2 regions of the Variovorax sp. TBS-050B genome follow, and region 2 is predicted to be linked to the other one. Evidence: predicted binding sites of a transcription regulator. Region 2 holds the regulator's gene; the other holds the start of a gene.
The links. The regulator NrdR, encoded in region 2, represses ribonucleotide reductase genes. The targets are predictions, from matches to a motif close to CACNANATNTNGTG.

Region 1: a site for NrdR is predicted at 2,944-2,957, ahead of M2165_RS13775 (ribonucleoside-diphosphate reductase subunit alpha). Genes of this name have one in related genera too.

What each region holds. Positions count from the first base shown of each region.
Region 1 is NZ_JARXYR010000002.1:2,304,932-2,316,641, forward strand. Features, by position in the region: gene M2165_RS13775 (ribonucleoside-diphosphate reductase subunit alpha) at 1-2,863, opposite strand, end outside; gene ampD (1,6-anhydro-N-acetylmuramyl-L-alanine amidase AmpD) at 3,211-3,831, opposite strand; gene M2165_RS13785 (sigma-54 dependent transcriptional regulator) at 3,815-5,368, opposite strand; gene M2165_RS13790 (ATP-binding protein) at 5,373-7,070, opposite strand; gene M2165_RS13795 (PP0621 family protein) at 7,104-7,364, opposite strand; gene ccsA (cytochrome c biogenesis protein CcsA) at 7,361-8,170, opposite strand; gene ffh (signal recognition particle protein) at 8,271-9,659, shown strand; gene mdoH (glucans biosynthesis glucosyltransferase MdoH) at 9,883-11,710, opposite strand, start outside.
Region 2 is NZ_JARXYR010000002.1:3,675,848-3,687,557, reverse strand. Features, by position in the region: gene M2165_RS20095 (DUF748 domain-containing protein) at 1-1,023, opposite strand, end outside; gene M2165_RS20090 (lytic transglycosylase domain-containing protein) at 1,605-2,462, shown strand; ZMP/ZTP riboswitch at 2,504-2,630, shown strand; gene glyA (serine hydroxymethyltransferase) at 2,672-3,916, shown strand; gene nrdR (transcriptional regulator NrdR) at 3,951-4,394, shown strand; gene M2165_RS20075 (type IV pilin protein) at 4,410-4,871, opposite strand; gene M2165_RS20070 (PilC/PilY family type IV pilus protein) at 4,890-8,048, opposite strand; gene M2165_RS20065 (PilX N-terminal domain-containing pilus assembly protein) at 8,309-9,001, opposite strand; gene M2165_RS20060 (PilW family protein) at 8,998-9,801, opposite strand; gene pilV (type IV pilus modification protein PilV) at 9,798-10,337, opposite strand; gene M2165_RS20050 (GspH/FimT family pseudopilin) at 10,322-10,858, opposite strand; gene ribD (bifunctional diaminohydroxyphosphoribosylaminopyrimidine deaminase/5-amino-6-(5-phosphoribosylamino)uracil reductase RibD) at 11,062-11,710, shown strand, end outside.

The DNA.
Region 1 (11,710 bases), 1.4 Mb from region 2:
GAATCGCACTCATCTGCGCCTTCGCCGCAGCGGCCGCGGCCTCGAGTGCGCTCATGCCCGAGGGCGCATCGCTGCCGCTGCCCGAGGACACCGCGTTGAGGCGGCCCGACTGCACGGTGGACTTCTCCGCGTGCGTCGCGCTCTGCGTGCGCAGGTAGTAGGTGGTCTTCAGACCGCGCAGCCATGCGAGCTTGTAGGTGTCGTCGAGCTTCTTGCCCGATGCACCGGCCATGTAGATGTTGAGCGACTGCGCCTGGTCGATCCACTTCTGGCGGCGCGCCGCGGCCTCGACGAGCCAGGTGGTCTCGATCTCGAATGCGGTCGCGTAGAGCGCCTTCACGTCCTGCGGCACGCGGTCGATCGGACGCAGCGAGCCGTCGAAGTGCTTCAGGTCCATGACCATCACGTCGTCCCACAGGCCGAGGCGCTTGAGGTCGCGCACCAGGTAGTGGTTGATCACGGTGAACTCGCCGGACAGGTTCGACTTGACCGAGAGGTTGCCGAAGCAGGGTTCGATCGAGGCGTCGACGCCGATGATGTTCGAGATCGTCGCGGTCGGCGCGATCGCCACGCAGTTGGAGTTGCGCATGCCGTCGGCCTTGATCTTCTGGCGCAGCGCGTCCCAGTCGAGCGTGGCCGAGCGGTCGACCTCGACGTAGCCGCCGCGCGCCTTCTCGAGCAGGTCGAGCGTGTCGATCGGCAGGACGCCCTTGTCCCACAGCGAGCCCTTGTAGCTCGAGTACTTGCCGCGCTCGCGGGCGAGCTCGGTCGAGGCCCAGTAGGCGTGGTAGCAGATCGCTTCCATCGACTCGTCGGCGAACTGCACCGCTTCCTGCGAGGCGTAGGGGATGCGCAGTTCGTACAGCGCGTCCTGGAAGCCCATCAGACCCAGGCCGACCGGACGGTGGCGCAGGTTCGAGTCGCGCGCCTTCTTCACGGCGTAGTAGTTGATGTCGATCACGTTGTCGAGCATGCGCATCGCGGTCGAGATCGTCTTCTTGAGCTTTTCCTGGTCGATCTTGCCGTCCTTCAGGTGCTGCAGCAGGTTCACCGAACCCAGGTTGCAGACCGCGGTCTCGGTGTCGCTGGTGTTCAGCGTGATCTCGGTGCAGAGGTTCGACGAGTGCACCACGCCGGCGTGCTGCTGGGGCGAGCGCACGTTGCAGGCGTCCTTGAACGTGATCCAGGGATGGCCGGTCTCGAACAGCATCGTGAGCATCTTGCGCCACAGGTCGGTGGCCTGCACCGTGCGGCTCGGCTTGATCTCGCCGCGCGCGGCCTTTTCTTCATAGGCGACGTAGGCGCGCTCGAAGTCGGCGCCGAACAGGTCGTGCAGGTCGGGCACGTTCGAGGGCGAGAACAGCGTCCAGGTGCCCTTTTCCATCACGCGGCGCATGAACAGGTCGGGGATCCAGTTGGCGGTGTTCATGTCGTGCGTGCGGCGGCGGTCGTCGCCGGTGTTCTTGCGCAGCTCCAGGAACTCCTCGATGTCGAGGTGCCAGGTCTCGAGGTAGGTGCAGACCGCGCCCTTGCGCTTGCCGCCCTGGTTCACGGCCACGGCCGTGTCGTTGACCACCTTGAGGAAGGGCACCACGCCCTGCGATTCGCCGTTCGTGCCCTTGATGTGGCTGCCGAGCGCGCGCACGCGGGTCCAGTCGTTGCCCAGGCCGCCGGCGAACTTCGACAGCAGCGCGTTCTCCTTGATCGACTCGTAGATGCCGTCGAGGTCGTCGGGCACGGTCGTCAGGTAGCAGCTCGACAGCTGCGAGCGCAGCGTGCCGCTGTTGAACAGCGTCGGCGTCGACGACATGAAGTCGAAGGACGACAGCACCTCGTAGAACTCGATGGCGCGCGCCTCGCGGTCGATCTCGTTGAGCGCCAGGCCCATGGCCACGCGCATGAAGAAGGCCTGCGGCAGCTCGATGCGCGACTTGCGCACGTGCAGGAAGTAGCGGTCGTACAGCGTCTGCAGGCCGAGGTAGTCGAACTGGTTGTCGCGCTCGGCCTTGAGCGCGGCGCCGAGGCGGGGCAGGTCGTACTGCAGCAGCTTCTCGTCGAGCAGCTCGTTCTCGACGCCTTTCTTGACGAACTGCGGGAAGTAGTCGGCATAGGTCTGCGCGCGCTCGGCGGGCATGACCTCGCGGCCGACGATCTCCTTGAAGATCGTGTGCAGCAGCAGGCGGGCGGTCGCGAAGGTGTAGTCGGGATCCTTCTCGATCAGCGTGCGGGCGGCCAGGATCGAGGCCTTGTAGACCTCGTCGAGCGGCACGCCGTCGTACAGGTTGCGCATCGTCTCGGCGACGATCGGCTCGGCCGTGATGCCATCGCCCAGGCCCTGGCAGGCCGATTCGATCAGGCCCTTGAGTTCGTTCAGGTCGAGCGCCACGCGTTCGCCGCGGTCCAGCACGTGCAGTGCCGGCACGGCCGGGGCCTGCTGCTCGCCCTGCTTGGAGCGCTCCTGCGTGCGGCGCTCGCGGTAGAGCACGTAGGCACGCGCGATCTCGTGGTGGCCGCCGCGCATCAGGCCGAGTTCGACCTGGTCCTGCACGTCCTCGATGTGGAAGGTGCCGCCGCCCGGACGCGAACGCATCAGCGCGCGGATCACGCCCTGGGTCAGCGCATCGACCGTCTCGCGCACGCTGGCCGAGGCCGCGCCCTGCGTGCCGTGCACCGCGAGGAAGGCCTTCATCATCGCGATCGCGATCTTGTTCGGCTCGAACGGCACCACCGCGCCGTTGCGGCGGATGATCTGGTAGTTCGCGAGGTTCTGGCTGGAGGGCGAGCCGGCGGTGTCCTGCGGCTGCAGCGGCAGCGTGGAGGGGACGGCACGCGGGGTCGAAGGGGTGTTCAGGGATGTTTGCATTCGCTTCCTCTCGGTTGGCAATTCTTGTTGGGTGGCAGCGCGGGCCGGGCGTTGCGCGGTGCCGGCGGCCGGTAGGGAGACACTATATCTAGGGTGCGAGGGGGCTACAACCCACTAGATGTAGCGTTTTCCAGTGGTTGCAAGCACCGTCGTTTTTTGGTCCGGAAGGCGCCGTGGCCGTCGGTGCCGCATGAACAGTGGTTCATGGTCTCGCAACCCGCATGGCGCGTGGCTTGCGGGCCGATTTGGGCTTGCAGGGCGCATGGTTGCTGAACGCGGCGTTTGCAATGGTGAATTCGCTCCGCCGCCGGCGCCGCGCATCGCGAATGGCGACGCGATTGAAAAAATTAGCGGCCCATCGTCTGCGCAGGGAACATGGCGCGGTCCCAGCCCAGTTCGTCGCGCAGCTGCCGCCAGTCGAACCCGGCGCCCGGATCCTGCTTGCGGCCCGGCGCGATGTGCTCGTGGCCTGCGACGTGGGCGATCGGGTAGTGCTGCGCAAGGGCGGCGCAGAGGCTGGCGAGCGTCTCGTACTGCGCCGCCTCGAAGGGCGCGCCTTCGAGGCCCTCGAGCTCGATGCCGATGGAATCGTCGTTGCAGTTGGAGCGCCCGCGCCACGACGAGACGCCCGCGTGCCAGGCCCGGTCGTCGCAGCTCACGAACTGCCAGAGCTCGCCGTTGCGGCGCACGTAGAAATGCGAGGACACCTCGAGCCCGCGGATCGACTGGAAGTACGGGTGCGCATCCCAGTCGAGCCGGTTGGTGAACAGCTGCTGCACCGCCTCGCCGCCGTATTCGCCGGGCGGCAGGCTGATCGAGTGCAGCACGATCAGGTCGGTCGGCGCGAGCCCGGGCCGGGGGCCGAAGTTCGGTGAGCGCAGCGCCTTCGCGAAGCGGTACCAGCCGGACTGCCAGAGCCCGTCGTCGGCGGGCGCCGGCGACGACGGTGATTCAGTCGTCGCTGCCATGGGGCGCGGCGCTTTCGTCGCCGCTGGGCGTGGTGATGCCGAGCCGCGCGATGCGGTAGCGGATCTGGCGCAGGCTCATGCCGAGCCGCGCGGCGGCGGCGGTGCGGTTGAAGCCGCTCTCGTGCAGCGCGCGCACGAGCATCTCGCGCTCCTGCTGGTCGAGCCAGGCCTGCAGGTCGGAAGGCAGCGGTGGCGCGGGCCGGGCTTCGGCGGCCGGCGCGGGGCGCGGTTCGGCTTCGGGCGCGGCAGGTGCGGGCGCGGGGGGCGCGGGCGCTGCGGCGGCCTCGGGCGGCGCACCGGCCTGGCCGGGGCCGGCGCCCATCAGGTCGAGGTGCAGTTCGTCGCCGTCGTTGAGCGCCACCGCGCGGTGCAGCAGGTTCTCGAGTTCGCGCACGTTGCCCGCGAGCGGATGCTGCGCGAGCCGGCGCAGCAGTTCGTCGGACAGGTGCGGCACCGGCAGGCCGCCGTCCTGCGCGATGCGCGCGAGCAGCGCATGGCAGAGCGCCGGCAGGTCCTCGCGCCGCTCGCGCAGCGCGGGCACCGCGATCTCGATCACGTTGAGCCGGTAGAACAGGTCCTGCCGGAAACGGCCGGCCTGCACCTCGGCATGCAGGTCCTTGTGGGTGGCGCTCACGATGCGCACGTCGACCGCATCTTCCTGCGTGGAGCCGATCGAGCGCACGCTGCGCTCCTGGATCGCGCGCAGCAGCTTCGACTGCATCGCGAGCGGCAGGTCGCCGATCTCGTCGAGGAACAGCGTGCCGCCGCGCGCGGCCTGGAAGTAGCCGTCCCGGTCCTGCGACGAGCCGGTGTACGAGCCCTTGCGCGCGCCGAAGAATTCGGCCTCGAGCAGGTTCTCGGGAATGGCGCCGCAGTTGACCGCGATGAACGGCCCCTCGCTGCGCTGGCTGCAGGCGTGCACCGCGCGCGCCACGAGTTCCTTGCCGGTGCCCGACTCGCCGCGCACCAGCACCGGCGCCATGCCGCGCGCGACCTTGGCGATGCGCGACTTGACGAGCCGCATCGGCTCCGAGTCGCCGACCAGCCGCTCGAGCGCGGCCACGCCGCTGCCCGGAATCGCTGGTGCATCGACGCGTTCGCTCGGTTCGGCGGGCGCGGTGCGCGTCGCCTTGACCGGCTGCGCCTGCTGCGCCTGCACGGCGGACGCGACCACCGCACGGAACTGCTTCAGGTCGACGGGCTTGGTCAGGTAGTCGAAGGCGCCGGCCTTCAGCGCCTCGACCGCGTTCTCGGCCGATCCGTAGGCGGTCATCACGACGCAGCGTTCGCTGCGCTGGTTCTTCTGGATGCGCTGGATGATCTCCATGCCCTGGCCGTCGGGCAGCCGCATGTCGGTGATCACCGCATCGAACTGCGTGGCCTCGAGGTGCTGCCAGGCTTCCGACACGCTGCCGGCGGCCTCGACGCGATAGCCCTCGCGCAGCAGGGTCAGTTCGTACAGGGTGCGCAGGTCCGGTTCGTCGTCGATGACCAGGATGTTGCCCGGACGCTGCGTGGAAGAAGGGGTCGTGCTCACGGCGCTATTGTGTCAGCCGGTTCTCGCTGGGTGCGAACCGGACGAAGAATTCGTTCCCCTCCGGGCCGCCCGCGACCAGCGCGCGCCGCTCGTAGCCGATGGTCGCGCCATGGCGCCGGCACAGCTCGCGGCAGAGGAAGAGGCCGAGCCCGCTCGACCGGCTTTCGGAGGAGAAGAAGGGCTCGAACAGATGGCGCTGCACCGCGGGCTCGAGCGGCGCGCCGTCGCTCCACACCAGCAGCGTCGGCCGGCCCGAGCTGCCGCGCTGGGTGGTGGTCACGACCTGGATCGCGCCGTCGCGGTTGCTGGCGTAGCGCGCCGCGTTGTCGAGCAGGTTCACGAGCAGGCGGCGCAGGTGCTCGACGTCGAAGCGCACCTCGCTCTCGGCCGCATCGAGCGCGATCAGCACGCCCTGGCGCTGGGTCTGGCGCACCCATTCCTCGGCCAGCGCCTGCACCGCCGGGTCGAGCACCACCTGCTCGCCGAGCGACAGCACGCGCTGCTGGCGCGCCCGGGACACGTCGAGCACGTCGTCCACGATGCGCGCGAGCCGCTGTGCGTTGTGCTGCACCATCGTCGTCAGCTGCCGGTGCGCGGGATCGGTGAGGTCCTCGTTGAGCAGCGCGCTGGCCTGGGTGATCGCGGCCAGCGGGTTGCGGATCTCGTGCGCCACCGCCGCCGACATGCGGCCCATGGCTGCGAGCTTCTCGGTGCGGATGCGCGCCTCGAGTTCGCGCAGGTCCTGCAGGAACATCACGCAGAGGCTGTAGCCGCGCTGGTCGCTCGTGGGCGTGAGCCGCGTGCGCACGCGCACCTCGCGCGCGGCGCCGCGTGCCTGCGCGACCGGGATCTCCTCGCTCTGCGGCGCGCGGCGCGAGAAGGTCTGGCGCGCCAGCGCCGCGAGCGCATGCCAGGCGGGCTGCGCGTGCAGCGCGAACGGCAGGCTGCGCTTGGCGAGCCCCTGGCCGAGGATCGCGTCGGCCGCGGGGTTCGCGGCATGCACCATGCCTTCGGCGTCGATCACCAGCACGCCTTCGCTCAGCGTCTCGATCACCAGATCGTTGACCTGCGCCTGCATCTGCGCGCTGCTGCGGTTGCGCTGCGCGGTGGCTTCCTCGCGCGCGAGCCGGCGTGCGAGCTCGTGCGCGAGCAGCGCCACCACGAAGAGCCCGGTCCCCGTGAGCGCGGCCTGCACGAAGCGGGCGGAGGGATCGCCGGGCTGCTGCAGCCAGTGCCAGCCCGCGTCGGCGAGCAGCAGCAGCGTGACCGCGGCCGTGGTGCCCAGGCCCACCGTCACCGTACCGAGCACCGCGCTCATGAGCACCGGCAGCGCGAACAGCGGCGTGTAGTTGATGTTGCCGCCCTGCAGCACCTGCAGCGCGGTGAAGGTGCCGAGGTCGATGCCGATGGTCAGGAACCAGAGCGTCGCGAAGGCGCGGATCGGCGGGGTGAAGCGGGTGTAGCGCGCGCCGAGGCAGGTCAGGATCAAATAGCCGGCGGACAGCGCCATCGCGAGCGGCTGCATCGCCTGCCCGAGCGCGAAGGCCACGCCCTGCAGCAGCACCAGCACGGCCGCGACGAAGCAGCGCGCCGCCATGAAGCCGCGCCAGAGGCGCAGCAGCGCGGCGCTCTGGCCTTGCGCGGGATCGAGCTCGTCCCAGTCGGTGACGGGCTCGGCTCGCGACCGCAGGGAAGCGCTCATCGGTGCGACGTCGTTTCGCAGGCGGCCCGCGTCTCAGCCGCGCTCGGCGGCCTGGCGGTGCGCGGCGGTGCAATACATCGCGCCGCCGGGTCCGGCGATCGCATCGGCCGCGGGCAGGTGCAGGCCGCAGTGGGCGCAGCGCAGCATGGCCTGCGGCGTGGCCGGCCCGGCCTCCGGCCGCGGCCTGGCGCGCGCCGCCTGTTCGCGCCGGGCATCGCGCATTTCTTCGCGACGGTTCTTGCGCCAGAGCCAGATCGCCACCGCGACCACCAGGAAGACCAGCAGGTACTTCATGCCGTGCCGCGCGCCAGCACCACTTCGAGCACGAAGCGCGACCCCACGTAGGCGAGCAGCAGCAGGGCCGAGCCCGCATACAGCACGCGCCTGGCCGTGCGCCCGCGCCAGCCGAAGCGCGCGCGGCCGCCGAGCAGTACCGCGAAGCTCAGCCATGCGAGCACCGAGAACACCGTCTTGTGGTCCCACTTCCAGCTGCGCACCGCAGCGCCGTAGAGGGTTTCGCTGAACAGCAGGCCCGCGAGCAGCGTGGCCGACAGCAGCACGAAGCCCGCGGTGACGAAGCGGAAGGTCAGCCGCTCGAGCGTGAGCAGCGGCACGCCGCCCTGCGGCTCGGCCGCGAGCCGGATCTGTTTTTCGGCGCGGGTGATGAGCCAGGCATGCACGACCGCGGCGCCGAACAGCCCGTACGACGCGATGCCGAGCGCCAGATGCAGCGGCAGCCAGGGCGAGGCCGAGACATGCAGCGGCGTGCCCGGGAATGCCAGGGCGAGCAGCACCGCGGCCGCGCCGAGCCAGGCCAGCACGCGCCGCACCTTGAGCTGCGGATACATGCTGCTTTCGATGCCGTAGACCGTGAGCACCAGCCAGGCGGTGACCGAGAGCGCCGGCGCGAAGCCGAAGCGCGGCTGGCCGGCGACGAGCCCCTGGGCCAGCACCGCGGCATGCAGCAGCCACGCGAGCCCGAGCGCCCATTGGGTGCCACGGCGGCTGAGCCGGGCGCCCGCGGCGGCCGCGAAACCGTAGGCGGCCGCGGTGGCGATGCCCAGCGCCACGGCAAGTGGGGAGGGGATCGCTAAAATCATAGGTGGAGTTTATCTCCCTCCGGCGTGCGCACTGCGTGCCGCACCGCCCCTCACGATTTTCTTCAATGCCCGCCGCAGCGGGCAGCAAGGCACCCCGTTCATGGCCACCGCCCTCACAGAAAAGTTCTCCCGCCTCGTCAAGACGATGAGCGGCCAGGCGCGCATCACCGAAAGCAACGTGCAGGACATGCTGCGCGAAGTGCGCATGGCGCTGCTCGAGGCCGACGTGGCGCTGCCGGTGGTGCGCGACTTCGTCGCCCGCGTGAAGGAGAAGGCGCTCGGCCAGGAAGTGCTGGGCTCGCTCAAGCCGGGCCAGGCGCTGGTCGGCATCGTCAACCGCGAACTCGCCGCCACCATGGGCGAGGGCGTCTCCGACATCAACCTCGCGGCCCAGCCGCCCGCGGTGATCCTCATGGCCGGCCTGCAGGGCGCCGGCAAGACCACCACCACCGCCAAGCTCGCCAAGCACCTGATCGAGAAGCGCAAGAAGAAGGTGCTCACGGTCTCGGGCGACGTCTACCGCCCGGCCGCCATCGAGCAGCTCAAGATGGTGACGAAGCAGGCCGGCGCCGAATGGTTCCCGAGCTCGCCCGAGCAGAAGCCGCTCGACATCGCGCGCGCCGCCCTCGACCACGCCAAGCGCCACTTCTTCGACGTGCTGCTGGTCGACACCGCCGGCCGCCTCGCGATCGACGAAGTGCTGATGAACGAGATCAAGCAGCTCCACGGCGCGCTCGATCCGGTCGAGACGCTGTTCGTGGTCGATGCGATGCAGGGCCAGGATGCGATCAACACCGCCCGGGCGTTCAAGGAGGCGCTGCCGCTCACCGGCATCATCCTGACCAAGACCGACGGCGATTCGCGCGGTGGTGCGGCACTGTCGGTGCGGCAGGTCACGGGCGTGCCGATCAAGTTCGCCGGCACGAGCGAGAAGATCGACGGCCTCGAGGTGTTCGACGCCGAGCGCCACGCGGGCCGTATCCTCGGCATGGGCGACATCGTCGCGCTGGTCGAGCAGGTCACGGCCGGCGTCGACGTGGCGGCGGCGCAGAAGCTCGCGGCCAAGGTCAAGAGCGGCGCGGGCTTCGACCTCAACGACTTCCTCGGCCAACTGCAGCAGATGAAGCAGATGGGCGGCCTGTCGAGCCTGATGGACAAGCTGCCGACGCAGATGGCCGCCAAGGCCAGCGAGGCCGACCTGAGCCGCGCCGAGCGCGACATCCGCCGCAAGGAAGGCATCATCAACAGCATGACCCCGCTCGAGCGCCGCAAGCCCGAGCTGCTCAAGGCCACGCGCAAGCGCCGCATCGCGGCCGGCGCGGGCGTGCAGGTTCAGGAAGTGAACCGCCTGCTCAACGAGTTCGAGCAGATGCAGGGGATGATGAAGAAGATGAAGGGCGGCGGCCTCATGAAGATGATGAAGCGCATGGGCGGCATGAAGGGCATGGGCGGGCTCGGCGGCCCCGGTGGGCCGAAGCTGCCGTTCTAGACGTTCCGGAAAGCGAACAGCCGAACGCAGAAGGAAGACACAAGCGACGCAGAAGTCGCAGAAGAACCCGAAGAAAAATCCTCGGAATCGTTCTGCGACTTCTGCGAAACCTTCGCGACTTCTGCGTTCGGCTGTCCGCTCCCGTTCCCGTTCCCGAACGACAGCCGTAAAAAAGCCGGCGCAGAGGCCGGCTTCATGAAGCGGATGCGCCGCTGTCAGCGCATCAGGCCGTCGCCAGCGCCGCGGGGCGCGCGAGGCGCAGCGCATGCATCCAGGCGCGGCGCAGCACGGCGGGCGAGCGCGATTCCTCGGGGATCAGCAGGAAGCCGCGGTCGCGCAGCGAGGTGCCGAGCGCGATCTGGCTGGTGAGCACCGTGAGCGGGATCGCCAGCAGCAGCGGCAGGCCGACCGGCATGAGCCACATCAGGGCGCTTGCATCGATCATCGCGACGCCGAGGGCCAGCGCGCCGACCACCAGGCTCATGGGTGCGAGCTGGGAGGCAGCGATCTTCCACGGCACGGCGGCGGCTTCGCGGGGAGGCGACTTCCAGTCGAGCTTGATGCCGGTGAGGGCGACCAGCACGAACAGCGAGTGGGCCAGCATGCGCACCGGTGCCTGCACGATGGCGAGGGCGCTTTCGAGCACCGAGCTCTTCACCAGGCCCCAGAGGCCGCCGAACTGGCGCTGCTCCTTGCGCATCAGCACGGCGATGATGCCGAGCACGCGCGGCAGGAACAGCAGGCACAGGGTCCAGACCCAGAGGCCGGCGAGTTCCGCGGGCAGCACGCTCCAGCTCGAGATCAGGCTCGAACCGTTGAGCCAGAGCGCGGTGCCGAGCGTCAGGAACGCGAGCCACAGCGGCGCCGAGACGTAGGCCATGGTGCCGGTCACGAACATCGCGCGGTGCACCGGGTGGATGCCGGGCTCGGCCATCAGGCGGGCGTTCTGCAGGTTGCCCTGGCACCAGCGGCGGTCGCGCTGGAGTTCGGCCAGCAGGTCCGGCGGCTGCTGCTCGTAGCTGCCGACCAGGTCGGCGCAGAGCCAGACGTTGTAGCCGGCGCGGCGCATCAGCGCGGCCTCGACGAAGTCATGCGACATGATGCCGCCCGACATGCCGCCGGTGCCCTTGATCGGCGCCAGCGCGCAGTGCTTCATGAAGGGCTCGACGCGGATGATCGCGTTGTGGCCCCAGTAGTGCGATTCGCCCAGTTGCCAGAACTGCATGCCCAGCGTGAACAGGCGGCCCGTCACGCGGGAGGCGAATTGCTGCGCGCGGGCATGCAGCGTCACGTGGCCGATGGCCTGCGTGGCGGTCTGGATGATGCCGGCGTTCGGATTGGCTTCCATCAGCTTGACCATCGAGGTCAGGCAGTCGCCGCTCATCACGGAGTCGGCGTCGAGCACGACCATGTAGCGGTAGTCCTTGCCCCAGCGCCGGCAGAAGTCGGCCACGTTGCCGGCCTTGCGGTGCGTGCGGCGGGTGCGCAGGCGGTAGTAGACCTCGACCTGCGGCTGGTTCGGGCTCTCGGCCAGCGCGGCGCGCAGGTCTTCCCAGGCGGCGCGCTCGGCGGCGGCCGTCTCGGGGTTGTAGCTGTCGGACAGCACGAACACGTCGAACTGCTTCGCATGGCCGGTGGCCGCGACCGATTCGCAGGTGGCGCGCAGGCCGGCGAACACCGTGGCCACGTCCTCGTTGCAGATCGGCATGATGATCGCGGTGCGGGCCTCGGGGTTCATCGGGTGGTGCGCCACCTGCTTGGCCGAGAGCGAGTGCTTGTCACCGCGCAGCGAGACGTAGAAGCCCATCAGCGCGGTCACGAAGCCGGTGACGACCCAGCCCGAGAGCAGGCCGTAGAGGCCGATCTGGCCGTATTCCAGCCAGACGTTGTCGTAGTCGGGCTGCACGCCCGCGAACAGCGTCGAGGCGATCACGGTGCTGAGCACGGTGAGCAGCATGAAGGCGTTGCGGCGGCGCGCGGCGGCACGCTCCCAGGGCAGCGGCGCCGCGGCCGGCGCGGCGCTGTCGCGCTTGCCGCCGGCGCCGAGCTTC
Region 2 (11,710 bases):
GGCCGGATCGGTGGCCAGCAGGTTGAGCTGGCCCTGCGCATCGCGCGCGACCGCGAGTTCCGGATTGGAAAGCGCCACCTCGCTCAGATGGAACACCGATTCGAGCGGACGCACGTCCGCCAGCGCCAGCTTCAGCGACTCGAAGGCCAGCAGGTCGCGGCCCCTGGCATCGCCGAGCTTGGCGCCATGGGCCTCCACGGTGCCGGTGATCTTGAGGCCGGCGGTTGCCGCCCGCTGGAAATCGATCTTCAGGTCGGCGTCCAGGCTGCCCGCCTGCAACTTGACCGGCAGGCCGCCCGGGATGTAACCGAGGTACGGCGCCAGGTCGAGCCCCTTGAACCGGACATGGGCATCGGTCTTGCGGCTTTCGGCGAAAGGCGTGGTGAGCGCGGCCGAATCGAACTTGCTGCCGTTGAGCGAGAACGCGAGCTTGGGCTCCGTGTTGATGTCGCGCTGGGAGGCGAGATTGCTCAGGAACGGCACCTTGAGCTCGAAATCGCGCAGCTCGTGCCTGCGCTTGACGCTCTGGTCGTCGAAATCGACCGCGCCGTGCGTGATGGCGATGTTGTAGATCGCGAAGCGCGCAGGCTCGGCCTTCGGATCGGGCGGCGGCCCGGCGGCGAGTCGCTGCAGGATGTCGTCGATGTCGTACTTGCCGTCGGCCAGGTGCGTGAGCAGGATCGCGGGCGACTCGACCGACACCGCATCGATCACCGGCGCGAGGCGCAGGATCGACTGCAGTTCCGCATCGGCATAGATGCGCTTGACCACCACCTGCGGCCGGGCGCCGTCGGCCGTGGCGATGCGCAGGTCGTTCAGCGCCAGTTCGAGCGTCCAGGGCTTGAAGTCGATCTTGCCCACCGTGACCTGCCGGCCCAGTTTCTCGCTGGCGATCTTCTGGAGCTGGCTTTTAGCGATCGGCGGGACGGCGAGCCAGGCAACAAGCCAGAGGCCCAGAAGAATCAGCAAGGCGACGATCCCACGTCGCAGCCATTTGTTTTGCCTGAGCGAAGCTGCATCCATCGCGGGAGTGTGCCGCAAAGAAGTGCAAGCAAAGAAACAAGAAAGCCCGGTAACGCGACGTTATGTCTTGTTACCGGGCCTGATGGCGGGCACGAGACCCATGCCATCGTTTCGTCGACCGGAAGTCAATGGTTCCTGCCGAACTGGCAGCAAGAGATTGCCGCCGTGGATCCTCCATCGTTCGAGCCCTTGACTTGCACCTCGGGTCGACTGACTTCGGAAAGCCGCCTGAGAACTCAGGCGGGATCCAGATTAGGCGCCCCGGCGGGCCATTGCAATGGTCACCTATCAGGGATTTCACTAGGACATTGTTTAATCTTGTAATAGCATAAAGATCGAGAACGTTATTCTTGACCGAGTATTTAGCCACGCTAGAATCCCGCCTGCTCCTGGCTGCCGAGACCCAGCAGGAGCCTCTTGAATCCGCCGCCGAATTCCCCCGGCTTGATCAGGTCGCCGCGCTCGCACCCCACCCCCTCCTCATGCGCGGAGCCTGATTCGTACCAATCCAAGCGCCGCCGCCTTCCTTCCATCGCCCGACCAGGCGCTGAGAACAGGTGCCGCATAAGAAAGGAAGAGCGATGAACAAGGCGTTCGATGCCACAGCCCGAGGGCTCCGGACTTTTCTGTCCGACGTGGCAGACGGCTTTTTTGAAATCACCCACAACGGCTTCGCCCTGGTCGGCCTGGCGATCGTCTTCGTGGTGCTGGCACTCGCGGCACGGCCCGACCTGCGCCAGACCGGCGAGCAACAGCTCATGGGCTGGCTGGAGTCGCGCAAGCCAGCGCCCGAAGCCACCGACCTGGAGCCGACCGCCATCGTGCGCACCACGGCCGCGAGCCCGGACGACCTGCCCAAGCAGCAGGCGGCCGTGGCCTACTGGCTCAGCAAGAAGTACCGCGTCGCGCCCGAGCCGCTGAGCGTGCTGGTGGCGGAGGCCTACAACCTCGGCAAGCGCACCAAGCTCGACCCGACGCTGATCCTCGCCATCATGGCCGTGGAATCGAGCTTCAACCCGTTCGCGCAGAGCCACGTGGGCGCTCAGGGCCTGATGCAGGTCATGACGCGCGTGCATGGCGACAAGTACGAAAGCGCGGGCGGCACCCTCACCGCCTTCGACCCGGTGACCAACATGCGCGTCGGCGTGAAGGTGCTGCAGGAGTGCATCTCCCGCGCCGGCTCGCTCGAGGGCGGCCTGCGCTACTACGTCGGCGCGGCCAATCTCGACGACGACGGCGGCTACGCGGGCAAGGTGCTGGCCGAGCGCGACCGACTGCAGCAGGTCGCCAATGGCCGCAATCCCTCGACCACCACCGTGGTGACGCCGCCCGTCGTGCGTGCGCAGGCCATCCCGGTCGCCGCGCCGCCCAAGTCCGAACAGCCTGCCGAGCCTGCGGCCGACCACCAGAAGGTCGCCCTGCTTTCGGACGTTTCCTGAGTCCCGCCCATGGCTGCGGCCATGGGGTGTGCGCTACACTTGGCGCCGTACGCGACTGGCGATAGGCGCAGCATCCTCCAAGATGCCACGCGCTGACGTGGAATACCACTGGGAAGCGTGCCGCCTGGCATCCAATCAGGCGTTCAGCCGTTCGCCTGGGCAGCCCTTGTTTGGTTGAAGAACAAGGACCTCGTCTTCAAAGGACTGCCATGTACCAACGCAACATCCTGGTCGAACAGACCGATCCCGAAATCTGGGCTGCCATCCAGGCCGAGCACGCGCGCCAGGAACACCACATCGAGCTGATCGCGAGCGAGAACTACGCCTCGCCGGCCGTGATGGCCGCACAGGGCTCGCAGCTCACCAACAAGTACGCCGAAGGCTATCCAGGCAAGCGCTATTACGGCGGCTGCGAGCACGTGGACGTGGCCGAGCAGCTCGCGATCGACCGCATCAAGCAGATCTTCGGTGCCGACGCCGCGAACGTGCAGCCGCACTGCGGCGCCTCGGCCAACGAGGCCGTGATGCTGGCCTTCCTCAAGCCCGGCGACACCATCATGGGCATGAGCCTGGCCGAAGGCGGCCACCTCACGCACGGCATGCCGCTCAACATGAGCGGCAAGTGGTTCAACGTGGTGAGCTACGGCCTGAACGAGAAGGAAGAGATCGACTACGACGCGATGGAGCGCAAGGCGCACGAGCACATGCCCAAGCTCATCATCGCCGGCGCCTCGGCCTATTCGCTGCGCATCGACTTCGAGCGCTTCGCCAAGGTGGCCAAGGACGTGGGCGCCATCTTCATGGTCGACATCGCCCACTACGCCGGCCTCGTGGCCGCGGGCGTGTACCCCAACCCGGTGCCGCATGCCGACGTGGTGACCTCCACCACCCACAAGAGCCTGCGCGGCCCGCGCGGCGGCATCATCCTGATGAAGTCGCAGCACGAGAAGGCCATCAACAGCGCCATCTTCCCGGGCCTGCAGGGCGGCCCGCTGATGCACGTGATCGCCGCCAAGGCCGTCGCGTTCAAGGAAGCGATGACGCCGGAGTTCAAGGCCTACCAGCAGCAGGTGGTCAAGAACGCCCAGATCGTCGCCGACACCCTCACGCAGCGCGGCCTGCGCATCGTGAGCGGACGCACCGAAAGCCACGTCATGCTGGTCGACCTGCGCGCCAAGGGCATCACCGGCAAGGAAGCCGAAGCCGTGCTCGGCAGCGCCCACATGACGATCAACAAGAACGCGATCCCCAACGACCCCGAGAAGCCGATGGTGACCAGCGGCGTGCGCATCGGCACGCCCGCCATGACCACGCGCGGCTTCAAGGACGAAGAGGCGCGCCTGACCGCGAACCTGATCGCCGACGTGCTCGAGAACCCGCGCGACGCGGCCAACATCGACGCGGTGCGCGCCAAGGTGCACGCGCTCACGAGCCGCTTCCCGGTCTACCGCTGATCGCCGCCGCCATCGCCAGCGAAGAGGTGGCCGCATGAAATGCCCTTTTTGCGGTCATCTCGAAACGCAGGTCGTCGAGACCCGCGTCTCGGAAGACGCCGACTTCGTGCGCCGGCGCCGCCAGTGCGGTGCCTGCGACAAGCGCTTCACCACCTACGAGCGGCCGGACGTCAACTTCCCGGTGGTGGTCAAGAAGGACGGCAGCCGCGCCGACTTCGACTCGACCAAAGTCCGCGCCTCGATGATGCTCGCGCTGCGCAAGCGCCCGGTCAGCATCGAGCAGATCGACAACGCCCTCCTGCGCATCGAGCAGAAGCTGCTGGCGAGCGGCCTGCGCGAGATCGAATCGACCAAGGTCGGCGAACTCGTGATGCGCGAGCTCAAGAAGCTCGACAAGGTGGCCTACGTGCGCTTTGCCTCGGTGTACCGCAGCTTCGAGGACGTGGACGAGTTCAGGCAGTTGCTGCGCGACATCTGAGGCGCGGCCGCCGGCTCAGCGGTCCCAGCAGGCCTGCATCTGCGCCGCCGAGGCCTCTGCGCCGGTGTTGGACAGTTTGGCGCCCTGGTGGTTGATCGAGAGCGTCCCGCAATCGTCGGCCGTCGATGCGCCCTGCGGCACCGCTTGCAGGACGTAGGTGGTCGCGGTTCTCGCCGCATATCCGATCCTGTAGCTCGCAGCGCCCGACGGCGGCGAACGTTGCAGCCCGGCCGGCAGGTCGACCGTCTCCGGCGGATACCGGCCGTTCGCCGTCATGTAGCGCTCGCTCCATTGCGCCGCCTGCAGCAGCTGCTGCTTGGCATCCGCGCGCTTCGCCCTCAGCACATAGCGCGTGTAGCTCGGGTAGGCGATCGATGCGAGGACGGCAATGACCGCGGCGACGATCATGAGTTCGATCAGGGTGAAGCCGTGCGCGTGGTCGGGCGCTTGCCTCCGGGCTGCGGTCTTCCTTTTCATGGCCATGACTCGATCCGCTCAATGGGGCAGGAACAGATCGCGCCAGCCGAAGCGCCGCACCACGTCCGGCCGCTTCGCGGTGAGGCAATCGCCTGCCGCGTTGCAGATCACGTCCACGTTCTTAGCATCGCCCGAGGGTCTGAAGACAATGTCGTCGCGGCCCGAACGATTGCGAAAGCCCAGGTAGGTGCCTGCGGCGGCGAAGTCGCCGTAGACGATGCCGTCGGGCGCCGCGCCACTGAAGAAATCCACCACCATCGTCCAGCCGTCGTCCGCCGTACCGGGCGTGCAATCGATCGAGTTGCTGGAGGCACCCGGGATGGTCGTCGAGAACAGGCCCACGCTGTTGCCGAGCACGTCGCCCGGATACACGATTCGCTCCTTGCTGCTTGGCAGCTGGACATACCAGCCGCGCTTGCCACTCGAACCTCCGTAGCTCACGCCGTTGTTCGATGCGGTACGGAATTCGGTATCGCCCTGCGCGACGGTCTTGTCTGCAATGGTCTGCTGGACCAGTTCGGTCCATGCCGCCGTGGCCGTGCCGGCGTTGGCGGGATCCCAGATGCCGTAGAGATACTGGGCGTGGGTGGTGCCTTCGTCACCCTCGGCAAACAGTCGCCCCGTACCGAAAACCACCATGTAGCCGCCCCTCGGGTGCCCGACCACCACCGGCGCAGCCGTGATGGGCTGCGTGGCACCGGATCTGAACAGCGGCACACCATCCAGTTTCGACGGGGTCGCGCTCGAACCCATGGTGGCTTTCCACTTGCTGCTCTCCGCGGCGCTGAGGTCGAACTTCCAGAGGTTTCCCAGAAGGTCGCCGGCATAGACAAGATCGATCTTGCCGTCACCGTTGCGGTCGACCGGCACCGGGGCCGAGAGCCCATTGCCGGTGTCCAGGTCCTGCCCGGGCGGCGCGGGAATCTTCAGGATCGACCTGTCACCGTCGAGATATTGGATCCAGAGCACCGCCCTTTCACTCGCGCTGTTGTAGCCGTTGCCCAGGATCACGGCCGTGCGGCCGTTGTTCAGCAACGCCACCTGCAAAGCCCGCCGCGAGAAGGAATCGACTGCAGGTTGCTGAAACTGGTGGCCGAGGTCTTCGTCGGCGAGCGCCGTCGTGTCGATCAAGGCCACTGCGGCAGCGCCGCTCTCGCGGATGTCTTGAGGCCATGTGACGTCGAGCACGAAGTACCCCTTGCCGCCCGCACCCAAGGTGCCAACGAGCAGGGACTTCCACTCTCCGGACTTGTCGGTGGCCGGAGCGCCTGGCTGCAGGTAGACGTCGGCGACGAAAGGACTGCCGTCGACGTAGTACCTGTGCTTGTAGCCGGACTCGCTGAGGGCCCGGAGGGGAGACTTCGCTGCCGTGCCGTAGAGACCTTCCGGCACGTAGGCGAAGACCTCCTTGCCGCCATCCGCTGCAACGTCGGTGCCGGCATTGAAGGCATGCAACATGCCGTCGTTGGCACCCACGTAGACCATCGGCGGGCGGGCGATCTTGGCGAACGCCGCATAGCCGTCGCGCGTGAAGCCGCTCCTGGGCTGGCCCGCGTACCAGACGCTGGAACCCACGATGTCGCCGAGCAGGTGGTCACGCCTGCGCAGCTTCTGGCCGGCAGCGCCCTCGTTGCTGCGATCACCGCGGAGAAAAGCGAGCACGGCCTGGCCGCGCGCGGTGCCTTCCGCTTTGGCATCGGCGGAGCCCGCGAGGGCCGCACGCTGCGCATCGCTCAGGCTGTCCCACCGAAACGGCACGCCAGAACCGATCACTGTGCCCGCGTCGGCCGTGCCCACCACGGTGCCCGAGAAGCTCAGCACCTGGCGATCGATGTCGTAGGCACCGGGCTGCGCCATGCGGGCGTCGAGCAGGGCACCCGCGGACCACAGGGGGGTGTCGGCCAGTTTGCCATCGCTTCCGAACCGAACAGCGTTGAGGGTGCCCGACCAGTTGGCCGTGTCATAGCCGGCCTGGTAGGTCGCCGTGTCCGCGGACACCTTCGACGCGCTGGCGGCGAGCGAGCTCAGCGGAGCGCTCGTGTTCGAGATGATCTGCGCGAGGATCGACTTGAATGCGTTATCGAGTGCCGCCTCGTTCACGGCTGGCGTGAAGCTGCCGCGGCTGTTGAGCGCCGCGTGCCAGAGATCCATGCGCAACGCCTCGAAGGTCAATGGATTTTCATGGTGGTAGCCGCCGGACCCGGTTTCGGACTTCCAACCCTGGAATCCGTTGCTGCCCGTGGCGCCGGGCAAGGTCCCGCTCAGCGGATCGGGCCAGGCGATCGAACCATCGACCAGACCCGCGTAGTCGCCGCTGTAGGTCGGTTGTGCTGCTGTTGCCGAAATGCGCGGTGCGCCGTTCCAGGACGAGGCGCTGCCGAAGCCGATGACGTAGGTGTTCAGATGCTGCCAGGTCGCCGGATCGTTCTTTGGATTCCAGTACCGGGATATCTTTTTCGCTCCTACAACCGTCTCCTGCGGCTCCTTGAACACCGGCTGGAGCCTGTCCGGCAAGTCGGGCTGCAGGTCGGTGGCCCAGTACTCGAAGGCCATGTCCGCCAGCGTGGGCCGGTATTCCGCCGTGGGCGTCCAGACGCCGGTCGGGGACTCCTTCCAACTTGTCACCCTGTTGACTGCACCCACGCCGTCCATGTACGGCGCGCGCGGCTCATACGTCGTGCCGTCGGGCAGGTCACGCCCCGTTCCATCCGCATTCCCGATCGGCGGCATGCCGAGCTGTTTGGGATTCCGCTGGAATCCGAACATGGTGTACTCGCCGTCCGTCATGAAGATGTGGAAGGATCTGCGGCAGCTCGACCGGGTGGCACCCTCCACGCCCGGATCGTCGGAATAGGGACTGAGTGGCCCTGTGGTCTTCATGTACTCCCCTGCGCGGGTCATCATCGCGTGCGACGGCGTGCGACCACCCCAGCCTAGGTCTGCGGCCCACGCCAGGAAGTTGGTCCGGTGGGCCGCGTCCAACGTGCGCATCCGGTTCGCGTTCGCAATGCCGTTGATCTTGCATTCGGTAGCGCCGAAAGGGGGCGGCGAGCTGCCGTCGGCGAAACCGACGCAGGTGTTCTTGTTCGGGATGGCGTTCATCTCCTGCCAGGCGAGGCGGATCCTGCCGTCGGGAATCTTCGCCTCCGTGAAGTTGTCCGCGATGGCCGCCTTCAACGCTCGCATCCCGGTTGGGTATTCCGGACCCGGCGGCCGGGTTGACGTTGCCATCCGACGCCAGCGACGAATAGCCCATGCTGGCCGAGTTGTCGATCGAGACGATCACATTCGGCGCCGGCTCCCTGACCGCGGCGTTGCGCGGCTCCTCGGCCAGTGGATACGGCGCGCATTGGGCACCGGCGTGCGCCAGGACCCATCCGCATGCCATGGCGCCTTTCGACAGCCGCGCGATGTTCATATGCCTGGTCTCCCTCTGCTCAATTCACATTCCTCACGGGATCCGGATCGAAGGCCATCTGCAGCACCACCCGCGTCCCCCCGGCCGTGCCCGCACTGCGCGCGCCCGTGGAAAGCGCCGTGATCCGGTAGAGCGGCCGGCTGTTCGGGCGGTCGATCACCTCGATCCAGTACCGGGTGTTCTCCAGCGCAAGGCTGCCTGCCTTGGGTGCGCCCGTGTACCTTCCATATGCGGTGTGCGCCTTGGCATGGGCGTCGCGTGTCCAGAACCCGTAGGCTTCGCTGCCGGAGGCGGCCGATGCCGACGCGGCGCCGGCGAAGAAGCAGATGCCCTGCGCGCAGCTGTTGTCGCCCTCCGCCGCGTAAACCGTCACGCCGCCGGTGTCCGCCTCAGGGAACACGCGGTCGATGCCGGGCTTGCGGCATGGCGAGGCGGCCAGCGCACTGCAGTGCACGTAGGTCTGCGTGGCGGGGTCGTAAGCCAGTTGCCGGATGTCCCGCTCCGCATCCACCAGCGCCGCCTCGGCCGCCTCGAAGGCGCGCTGGTACTCGCGCTGATTGCCGGCCATCGATTCGAGCAGCGCGGCAACGCGCGCGCCGCCGACGGCGAGCAGCGCCGACAGCAGCAGCATGACCACAACGATGAACAGCGAGAACCCGCGCTCACGCGGTTCAAGGGCATGAAGGTGGCGCGGGCGCTCGATGGGCTTCATTGGTTCCTCAGCGCGAACACCGCCGTGTAGACGCGCCGCAGCCTGCCGTCGCTGCCGGTCTGCACCTTGCCGTCGCAATCGGTGTAGCTGGCGTTCGGATTGGCACGCGAACTTCCCGCCAGTTGCAGGCACACGCGAACGGTACGCACCCCGGCGAAGTCGGTCACCCCATTGGCCGCGACATAGCGCACCACCGGCTCGCCGCCGCCCGCCCCCGCGATGCCGTACAGCACGTCGAAGCGCTCCACGCCGTCGATGATCGGCTGCGCGGCTTTGCCGCCGCTGCCCTTGCAGCGCAAGGTTCCGTTCATCACGGAGAACTCGCTGGTGATCAGCCGCACGTTCGACACGTTGGCCGGGTCGGCCGGGTCGTAGGTCTTGTCGCCGTCGCCCTTCGCTTTCTGACCGAGGCAATCGCGAAAGTAGTCGGGCGCCGGCGCATAGCCGACGACCAGCGTGTCGTTCACGGCGCCCTTCGGCGCCTCCTGGCCCTGGATGGCAAAGAAGGCGGGCGCGCCATCGAGGTTCGTCTTCAGGCGCACGTCGAAATACGACAGCGGCCCGCCCGGATCGATCGGCAGATAGCCGGCCTGGCGGATCTCCTGGCCCAGCAACCGCAACGCAAGCACCGAGGATTCGTTCAGGGTGTTGAGCTCGCCCACCGTCACGGCGGTGGCGCGCGTGCCGAGCAGGCTGGCGACGGCGGCCAGCATCACCAGCATGCCGATGATCAGCGCGACGAGAAACTCGATCAGCGTGAAGCCCGAGCGCGGCCGGCGGCGAAGGATGGTCCTGTTCATGGCTGAGGGACCGCAACGATGAGTTCCTGGCAGGTCTTGCCCTCCGGGCAGCCCCAGGCCGTGTCGGGCTGGACCGAGTAGAGGGCCGCGGGTTCGTCCCAGGCGACGTGCACGAACAGAAGCCCCCCGGCCGCGTCCCGGGATTGCACGTCCGCGAGCCCGCCCGGCAGCGCAGCGGCCACCCTGCGCTTCCAGGCCCACAGGTCCCACGCGGCGAGCTGGGCCGGATCGCAGAGTGCACCGGACGCGGCGCAGGAGGGGTCGGGCTCCTTCTCGGGTGCCGGCGAGAAGCCGGTCCTGTAGGGGCTCGCGGCCGTCGCCCCCTGCAGCGGATTGGCCCGAATGCGCTCGGCCATTTCGCCGGCCAGCCGTGCCGCGATGTTCTGGCTGCTCGCGCCCGAGCTGTCGGAGAGCACGCGCAGCTGGAGGCCGGCCAGTGCGAGCAGGCCGAAGGAGAGCAGCAGGATCGAGACAAGGGCTTCGATCATCGAGAACCCGCGCTGCCCCGCCGCGGCGCTGTTCAGGACGCGGGGCATTTCTCAACCCCGGTCGCGAGCAGGACACGGCCGCCGAGCGACATGCACACGACAGCCCTGCGCGGCGATGCCGGATTGGCGGCCGGAAAGAGCTTGAAACCCGCGGCGCTCGGCGTGTGGCCCATCGCGTCGAAGCTCAGGGCTCCGGAGGCGGTCCGCTCGACCTGAACCGCGCCGTCCGGGTCCTGCCGCCGGAGGACCTCCGTGTCCTTTCCGACCTCGACCACCGTCTCCCAGCCGCAGCTCCAATCGGTGCCGCCGCATTGCGCGCCGGGCTGGATGCGCACAGTGCGTCCGCGCCGGATGGCCTCGGAACGCGCGTGGCTCACGCTCGCGACCAGCGCCGTGGACAGGCGCTCGATGCGGTATCGCTCGACCAGTCCGCGAAATCCGGGCAGCGCCAGCCCGGCCATGACGGCCATCAGCACGAGGACGACCATCATCTCGACCAGCGTGAAACCCGCTGGCGATATGCAGGCGCCCCGGAACGCCCGCGCTTCCGCGCAGAATCCGTGATCCATCTTGTACGCTGCGCCCGCTCCGGACCTTGTGCCCGGGCCGACGCATCTCCCTGATTCAATGGACCGGAATCCTATTTTTTTCTTTTCCTTCGAGGGCCCGTGGCGCGACCGGCGGTGCGAACCATCGACCCGGCGGTCTTCGGCACACTCGGACCCGAAGGAAATTTTTCAGATGCATCCGTCGAGAAGAAGAGACGAAAAAAATGAAAGCTGAAAACGATCTCATGGCGCGTGCGCTCGATCTCGCGCGCCAGGCCGGCCCCGGAACCGACCCGAACCCGCGCGTCGGCTGCGTGCTGGCAGCGCCCGACGGCACCGTGCTCGGCGAAGGCCGGACCCAGCAGGTCGGCGGCCCGCATGCCGAGGTGATGGCGCTGCGCGACGCGGCGGCGCGCGGAAATTCGGTGGTCGGCGCCACGGCCTGGGTGACGCTCGAACCCTGCGCCCACCACGGCCGGACCGGCCCCTGCTGCGACGCACTGATCGCGGCCGGCGTCGGCCGGGTCGTGGCAGCGATGGCCGATCCCAACCCGCTGGTCGCGGGCCAGGGCTTCGAGCGGCTGCGCGCCGCAGGCGTCGCGGTCGAGGTGGGCGCCGGTGCCGACGCGGCACGGGAACTCAACATCGGCTTCTTCAGCCGCATGGTCCGCAAGACGCCGTGGCTCAGGCTCAAGGCCGCGGCTTCGCTCGACGGCAAGACCGCGCTGCGCAACGGGGTGAGCCAGTGGATCACCGGCGAGGCGGCGCGGGCCGACGGCCACGCCTGGCGCGCGCGCGCCAGCGCGGTGCTCACCGGCGTGGGCACGGTGCTCGAGGACGATCCGCGGCTCGACGTGCGGCTGGTGCCGACCA